2 regions of the Micromonospora cathayae genome follow, and region 1 is predicted to be linked to the other one. Evidence: riboswitches for the same ligand, from Rfam matches in the RefSeq annotation. Region 1 holds a riboswitch; the other holds the start of a gene.

Evidence for each region. A riboswitch is a leader RNA that binds a small molecule or an ion and turns the genes downstream of it on or off. The one in region 1 is predicted to bind S-adenosylmethionine.
Region 2: another riboswitch for S-adenosylmethionine. It lies ahead of thrC (threonine synthase); the one in region 1 lies ahead of PVK37_RS24695 (aminotransferase class V-fold PLP-dependent enzyme).

The regions. Positions count from the first base shown of each region.
Region 1 covers NZ_CP118615.1:5,592,661-5,596,064, forward strand. Annotated here, with positions in the region: gene PVK37_RS24685 (hypothetical protein) at 1-67, opposite strand, end outside; gene PVK37_RS24690 (LLM class flavin-dependent oxidoreductase) at 245-1,264, shown strand; SAM riboswitch class IV at 1,328-1,447, shown strand; gene PVK37_RS24695 (aminotransferase class V-fold PLP-dependent enzyme) at 1,494-2,735, shown strand; gene PVK37_RS24700 (M23 family metallopeptidase) at 2,785-3,404, opposite strand, start outside.
Region 2 covers NZ_CP118615.1:817,691-821,094, reverse strand. Annotated here, with positions in the region: gene PVK37_RS03845 (A24 family peptidase) at 306-1,049, opposite strand; SAM riboswitch class I at 1,196-1,331, shown strand; gene thrC (threonine synthase) at 1,343-2,629, shown strand; gene PVK37_RS03835 (GNAT family N-acetyltransferase) at 2,941-3,404, shown strand, end outside.

The DNA of each region.
Region 1 (3,404 bases):
GTTCCTGTCGGGCCGGGTCCTGCTGGACCGGTTGCTGCCCACCCAGTATGCGCCGGAGCCATTGCATATCGCCTCGTCTCAGCAGCCTCCTCGGAAGGCCGCAATCTAGCACCCGACCGGCCGTGGTGGACGGTCCGACCCGGACCGGTCGGCCCCGGCGGTCCGGGTCGCCGGCCACCACGACCCGAGAAGGCGGTAAATCCGATAGATTTGATAGGGCTTACCATCTCGCCAGGAGGAAGACGTGCCCACACCCGCGACGCCGCTCGGAAAGCTCGGTTTCCTCACCATCGGCCTGTTCGACGAGACCGATCCGCGCGCCGGCCACGAGTCGACCCTGAACCTGATCGAGCTGGGCGAACAGCTCGGCTTCGACAGCGCCTGGGTACGCCACCGTCATCTCCAGTTCGGCGTCTCCTCGCCGGTGGCCGTCCTGGCCGCGGCGTCGCAGCGGACCCGACGCATCGCGCTCGGCACCGCGGTCATCCCGCTCGGCTGGGAGAACCCGCTCCGGCTGGCCGAGGACCTGGCCACGGTCGACGTCCTCTCCGGCGGGCGGCTCAATCCGGGGGTCAGCATCGGTCCACCGGCGCACTACGACCGGGTCCGGCAGGCGCTCTACCCGGACACCGCAGACGTCGAGGACTTCAGCTACACCCGGGTACGCCGGCTGCTCGACCTCATCGCCGGCAAGCCGGCCAGCGACTTCGCGGGCGTGGAGGGCTTCGAGACCTACTCCGACCGGGTGCAACCGCACTCCCCCGGCCTCGGTGCCCGGATCTGGTACGGCGCGGGCAGCCTCCGGTCCGCACGCTGGGCGGGCGAGCAGGGCCTGAACCTGCTCACCAGCAACGTGGTGAAGGCCGAGGAGTCGACGGACTTCGCCGAGATCCAGGCGGCGCAGATCAGGGCCTTCCGCGCCCACCACCCGGACGCCGCACGGGCCCGCGTCTCCCAGGGGCTCGTCGTCATCCCCACCGACACGGCCACTGCGGCCCAGCGCGACAAGTACGCCCGGTACGTCCACCGCCGCACGCCGCGCACGACGGCGCCCCAGGGACCGGCCCGGATGATGATCGCCCCGGATCTCCTCGGCCCGGCCGAGCTGATCGCCGAGCGCCTGGCCGCGCACGCCGGGTTCCGGGAGAGCACCGAGGTCACCTTCGCGCTGCCGTTCACCTTCGACCACGCCGACTACGTCCAGATCCTCACCGACATGGCGACCCGGCTCGGTCCGGCGCTGGGCTGGCGTCCCGCCGGCTGACCCGCGCGCCCGGCCGGACACCGGGATTCCCCGGCAGGTGGCCGGGTCGTATGCTTGTCGGCAGGTCACGAGCGCCAGCGTGAAGCCCCGGCTTGCTGGCCGGCAACCCTCGTCGAGTTCGCGGTGGGGTGCCCCGGGTGATGACCGGGCCCAGCCCCGTCCGGTGCTGGGCAAGCGCGGACCCCGTCCCGGTGCTGTCACCCGGGGTCCCCGGACTCCGGAGGTTGTCGTGTCCGTCGCCCTGCTGACCCCGCCCGTGGCCCGACCGCTCGACGTGCTCGGCGTACCCGGTCAGGTGAACCTCGACCACGCCGCCAGCGCGCCCTGCGCCCGGGTCGCCGCCGACGCCGTGGCCGAGCTGCTGCCCTGGTACGCGAGCGTGCACCGGGGCGCGGGCGCGCTGTCCCGACGCTGCACCCTGGCGTACGAGCAGGCCCGGCAGACGGTCGGTGACTTCTTCGGTGCCCGCTCCGACGACCACGTGGTCTTCACCCGCAACACCACGGACGCGTTGAACCTGCTGGCGCGGGCCCTGCCGGCCGGGACCACGGTGGTCACCTTCGCCGGCGAGCACCACGCGAACCTGCTGCCCTGGCCGCGCCGGTCGGTGCGGCTGCCGGTGCCGGCCACCCCGGGCGAGGCGGTCCGGGCCCTGGCCGCGGCGCTGACCGAGCTGCGGCGCGCCACCCCGGCCGACCTGCCGGTCCTGGTGGCGGTGACCGGGGCGAGCAACGTGACCGGGGAACGCTGGCCGGTGGCCGAGCTGGCCCTGGTCGCCCGCCGGCACGGTGCCCGGATCGCGGTGGACGCGGCCCAGCTCGCGCCGCACGCCCCGGTCGACGTGGCGGCGCTGGGCGTGGACTACCTGGCCGCGTCCGGGCACAAGCTGTACGCGCCCTTCGGGGCCGGGGTGCTGGTCGGCCGGGGTGACTGGCTGGACTCCGCTCCGCCGTACCTGGCCGGTGGTGGTGCCACCAGCCACGTCGGCGCGGCCACCCACGACGTACGGTGGGCCGTCGGGGCGGCCCGGCACGAGGCCGGCACGCCCAACCTGCTCGGCGCGGTCGCCCTGGCGGCGGTGTGCGCGGCGCTCTCCGCCGCCGACCGGGCCGCGCTGCACGTCCGGGAGCAGGCGCTGCTGACCCGGCTCCGGGACGGGCTGGCCGCCCTGCCCGACGTGGTGGAGCTGCGCACCTTCGGGCCGGACGCGCCACGGGTCGGCATCGTGTCGTTCGTGGTCGCCGGGCGGGACTCGGGCGAGGTCGCGGCGGAGCTGGCCACCGGGTACGACATCGGGGTCCGCGACGGCCTGTTCTGCGCGCATCCCCTGGTCCGGCGGCTGCTGGCCGGGGCGGCGGCGCGCAGCGGACGCACCGACCTGCCACCGACCGCGCTCCGCGCCAGCTTCGGACTCGGCAGCACGACCCAGGACGTGGACCGGCTGCTCACCGCGCTCGCGGCGTTGACCTGAGCGACCGGCGGCGGGGCGGCCGACGGCGGCGACGGGGCTCCGTCCGGGCTCAGCCGGGGCAGTTGTTGCTGGTCCGGCGGACGGTGTACTCGCGGTCGTCCCGGGTGATGCCGGACGGTTCCCCGTCGAAGTACGTCTCCACCTTCTCCCAGCCCCGGCGCTGCTCGTAGTGCAGGTGTGGTGCGCCGGAGTTGCCGGTGCTGCCCAGCCGGCCGATCTGCTCGCCCTGGGCGACCCGCTGCCCCTCGCGCACCAGCGGGGGTTCCAGCAGGTGCAGGTACTGGGTCTCCCACCGGCCCCCGTGGTCGATCTTGACCCAGTACCCGCCGCCCCGGCCGCGCGGCCCGTCCGGGTTCTCCGGGGTCCGGCCGCCCAGCGAGCCGTTGATACCGGCGACGGTGACCGTGCCGGCGGCGGACGCGAGCACCGGCCGCCCCCATGCCTCGCCGTCGAGGGGGAACAGGTCGACGTCGTAGTCGTCGTGCCCGGGATAGGTGCCGAGCTGCCAGTTCTCCCCGCAGGCGACCGGGAGTTGGAACAGCGGTCGCGGGCCGGGCGGCAGCAGCATCGGCACCACGACCACCGCGAGGGCGGCCAGGGCGGCCACCGCGCCGAGCGCGAGCACGACGCGCAGGACTCGGTGGCCGCCACGACGGTGGGAACGCGGAC
Region 2 (3,404 bases), 2.4 Mb from region 1:
GATGAGTAACCAGGCGCAAAGCTGTTACCTGCGGTTATGCAGGGGATCAGTGGCGGTGGCAACGGAATGTGAACATGCTTCGGGCGGCGCGGGTCACCTTCCATCGGCTCATCCCGGCGTGATGAACGGATCGGCGTCGCGGCCGGTCAGTCCAGGTCAAGAAGATGGTCGGCCTGACCTGCGCCGATGCTCGGCTCAACCGCCCGGGATGGTCGGTCCGGCCGGGGCCGATGGTCGGTCCGGCCGCCCGCGCTGGTCGGCCTGACCAGGGCTGATGGTCGGCTCAGCGGGTCACGATGGTCGGCTCAGCCGGCCGCGATGGTCGGCCAGCCGCCGACCGCCAGGACGGCCAGCAGGGCGCCGACCAGGAGGGCCGGCCCGAACGGCACCTTCGACCGCCAGCCGACCCGCCGGACGGCCAGCAGCACCAGCAGCACGGGGGCGTTCACCACCCAGGGCAGCACCACGCCCAGCACCACCGCGTCCCAGCCCAGCCAGCCCAGATACCAGCCGAGCAGCGCGCCGACCTTCGCGTCCCCGAAACCGAAACCGGCACCGGGCAGCAGCACCAGGCCGGTGAGGAGCACGCCGACCGCCAGACAGCCGAGCAGCCCGCGCAGCCAGTCGTCCCACCCGCCGGTGACCAGGGCCACCACTGCGAGCAGCGCCGGGGTGACCGCCAGCGCCGGCAGCACCACCTGGTCGGGCAGCCGGTGGCAGGCCACGTCGACGACGGCCAGCAGCACCCCGAGCACCGCGAGGGCCAGGAACAGCGGGAGCACGGCCACCGGACCGAGCGCCGCGCCGAGCAGTCCACCGGCCAGCCCGGCCACCGGGGCGGTCAGCCAGCGGGAGACCGACGTCCGGTGCCCGCAGTCAGGGCCGGCCGTCCAGCCCCGCAGGCCCGGTGCCAACGGGGTGCCACACTCCGTGCACTCCCGGCGTGCCGGTTCGCCGTACGGCACCGCCAACCGGTACGCGACCGTCGGCACGAACGCGCCCGCCACCGCACACCCCAGCGCCGCCGCCCCGACCACCACCGCCGACATGCGCCGCACCCTATCGCCATCGGCGGCGCGCCGGAGGCCGGCGACGTCATGATCGTTTTGAGCGGACGGTGCGGGCTGGCTCACACCGTGGGAAGAGGGCTCGGCAGGAGCCGGGCGCGCTCGTAGACTCGGCCGTACAACTGCATACCTCATCCAGAGGGGCTGAGGGATACGGCCCGACGACGCCCCGGCAACCACCCCGCGTGCTCAGAGCTGAGCGCCGAGCGGGGCAGGTGCCAAATCCGTCCCCGCCGCACGGTGCGATGCGGGGAAAGATGAGAGGACTCCTCGACATGACGTCGACGACCGTCGCCCCCGGCATCGACACCACCACCAGCCCCGCCCGCGCCCTGGTCTGTCGCGCCTGTTCCGCCCGGTACCCGCTGGCCGCCCAACACGCCTGCTACGAGTGTTTCGGCCCGCTGGAGGTCGACTACGACACCGCCGCGCTGGCCCGGGTCACCCGCGAGCAGATCGAGGCCGGCCCGCAGAACCTCTGGCGGTACGCCGCCCTGCTGCCCGCCGGCCAGGACCCGGCCACCCGGGTCACCCTCGACCCGGGACTGACCCCGCTGGTCGCCGCCGGCAACCTCGCCGCCGAGCTGGGCATCACCGCCCCGCTCTGGGTCAAGGACGACAGCGCCAACCCGACCCACTCGTTCAAGGACCGGGTCGTGTCGGTGGCGCTGACCGCCGCCCGTGCGCTCGGCTTCACCCGCTTCGCCTGCGCCTCGACCGGCAACCTCGCCAACTCGGTGGCCGCGCACGCCGCCCGCGCCGGGGTGCCCTCGGTGGTCTTCATCCCCAGCGACCTGGAGCAGGGCAAGGTGGTCACCACCGCCGTGTACGGCGGCGAGCTGGTCGCCATCGACGGCTCGTACGACGACGTGAACCGGCTCTGCGGTGAGCTGGTCGAGACCGACGAGTTCGAGGACACCGCCTTCGTCAACGTCAACGTCCGCCCCTACTACGCCGAGGGCTCCAAGACCCTCGGGTACGAGGTCGCCGAGCAGCTCGGTTGGCGGATCCCGGCCCAGGTGGTCATCCCGATGGCCAGCGGTGAACTGCTCACCAAGGTCGACAAGGCGTTCAGCGAGCTGGTGGAGATCGGCCTGGTCGAGGCCCCGGCCGGCGGCTGGAAGGTGTTCGGCGCGCAGTCGGCCGGCTGTAACCCGATCGCCACCGCCCTGCACGCCGACTCCGACACCATCACCCCGGTCAAGCCGACCGGCATCGCCAAGTCGCTGAACATCGGCGACCCGGCGGCCGGGCTCTATGCCCTGGAGGCGGTACGCCGTACCGGTGGCTGGATGGAGTACGCCGACGACGACGAGATCCGTGACGGTATCCGGCTGCTGGCCCGCACCACCGGGGTGTTCGCCGAGACGGCGGGTGGGGTGACCGTGGCGGTCCTGCGCAAGCTGGTCGCCTCCGGTCGGCTCGACCCGGCCGCCGAGACGGTGGTCTTCAACACCGGCGAGGGGCTCAAGACCATCGACGCGGTCGCCGGCCAGGTCGGGCCGACCCACCGGATCCGGCCGTCGCTGCGGGCCGCCCGGGACGCCGGTCTGCTCGGCTGACCCGGTATCGTCCTGCCGGAGTCCGGGTGACTGGCCGGTCGGGCGTGTCGACTCGCCCGAACGGGGGATCGGGTCGATCCGTCGGGTAACCGACCGTTCGCCCACGGTACGAAAAACCCCCCGCCGAGGACTTGACGGCAGCAACCGGACGGGCGCAAGATGCTTCGTGCGGGAGGGCGTTCGCCGGAGACTTTTCAAGCCTTACGACCCAACGCCGGAGGCGTTGTGCGATCGTCCCTCCCGACCAAGCTTCCCGGGCCGGCGATGAAAATCGCTGGCCCGTTTGCTGTCGGTCCCGCACCCTCGTCGGCATGAGCCTCGTGATCGCGCCCCTCGACCCGTCCGATCCGGCCGCGATCGACGCGGCCCTCCAGGTGACCGAACCCGCCCGCATGGTCGACGTACCCGACTTCGCGCCGCGTACCCACGTACAGTTCGCGGCCCTGCTCCGACACCCGATGCCGGGCCGGGAACAGCGGTCCGCCCTGGCGACGCTCGACGGTGTACCCGTCGGATACCTGGAACTACGGATGTCCCACCTGGAGAATCCGGACAACGCCGGTGTCGAACTGGTGGTGCACCCGGCGTACCGGCGCCGGGGTTTCGGCCGGGCGCTGCTCGAGTACGCCATCCGGACGCTGCGTGAGCTGGGCCGTAAACGGTTGATCGGGCCGACCGTCGGCCCGCTGCCCGGGGGCGTGTACCGGCCGGACCACGGCCGTGGGTTCGCGGCCACGGTCGGTGCCAAACCGGCCCTGCCCGAGGTCCGCCGCCG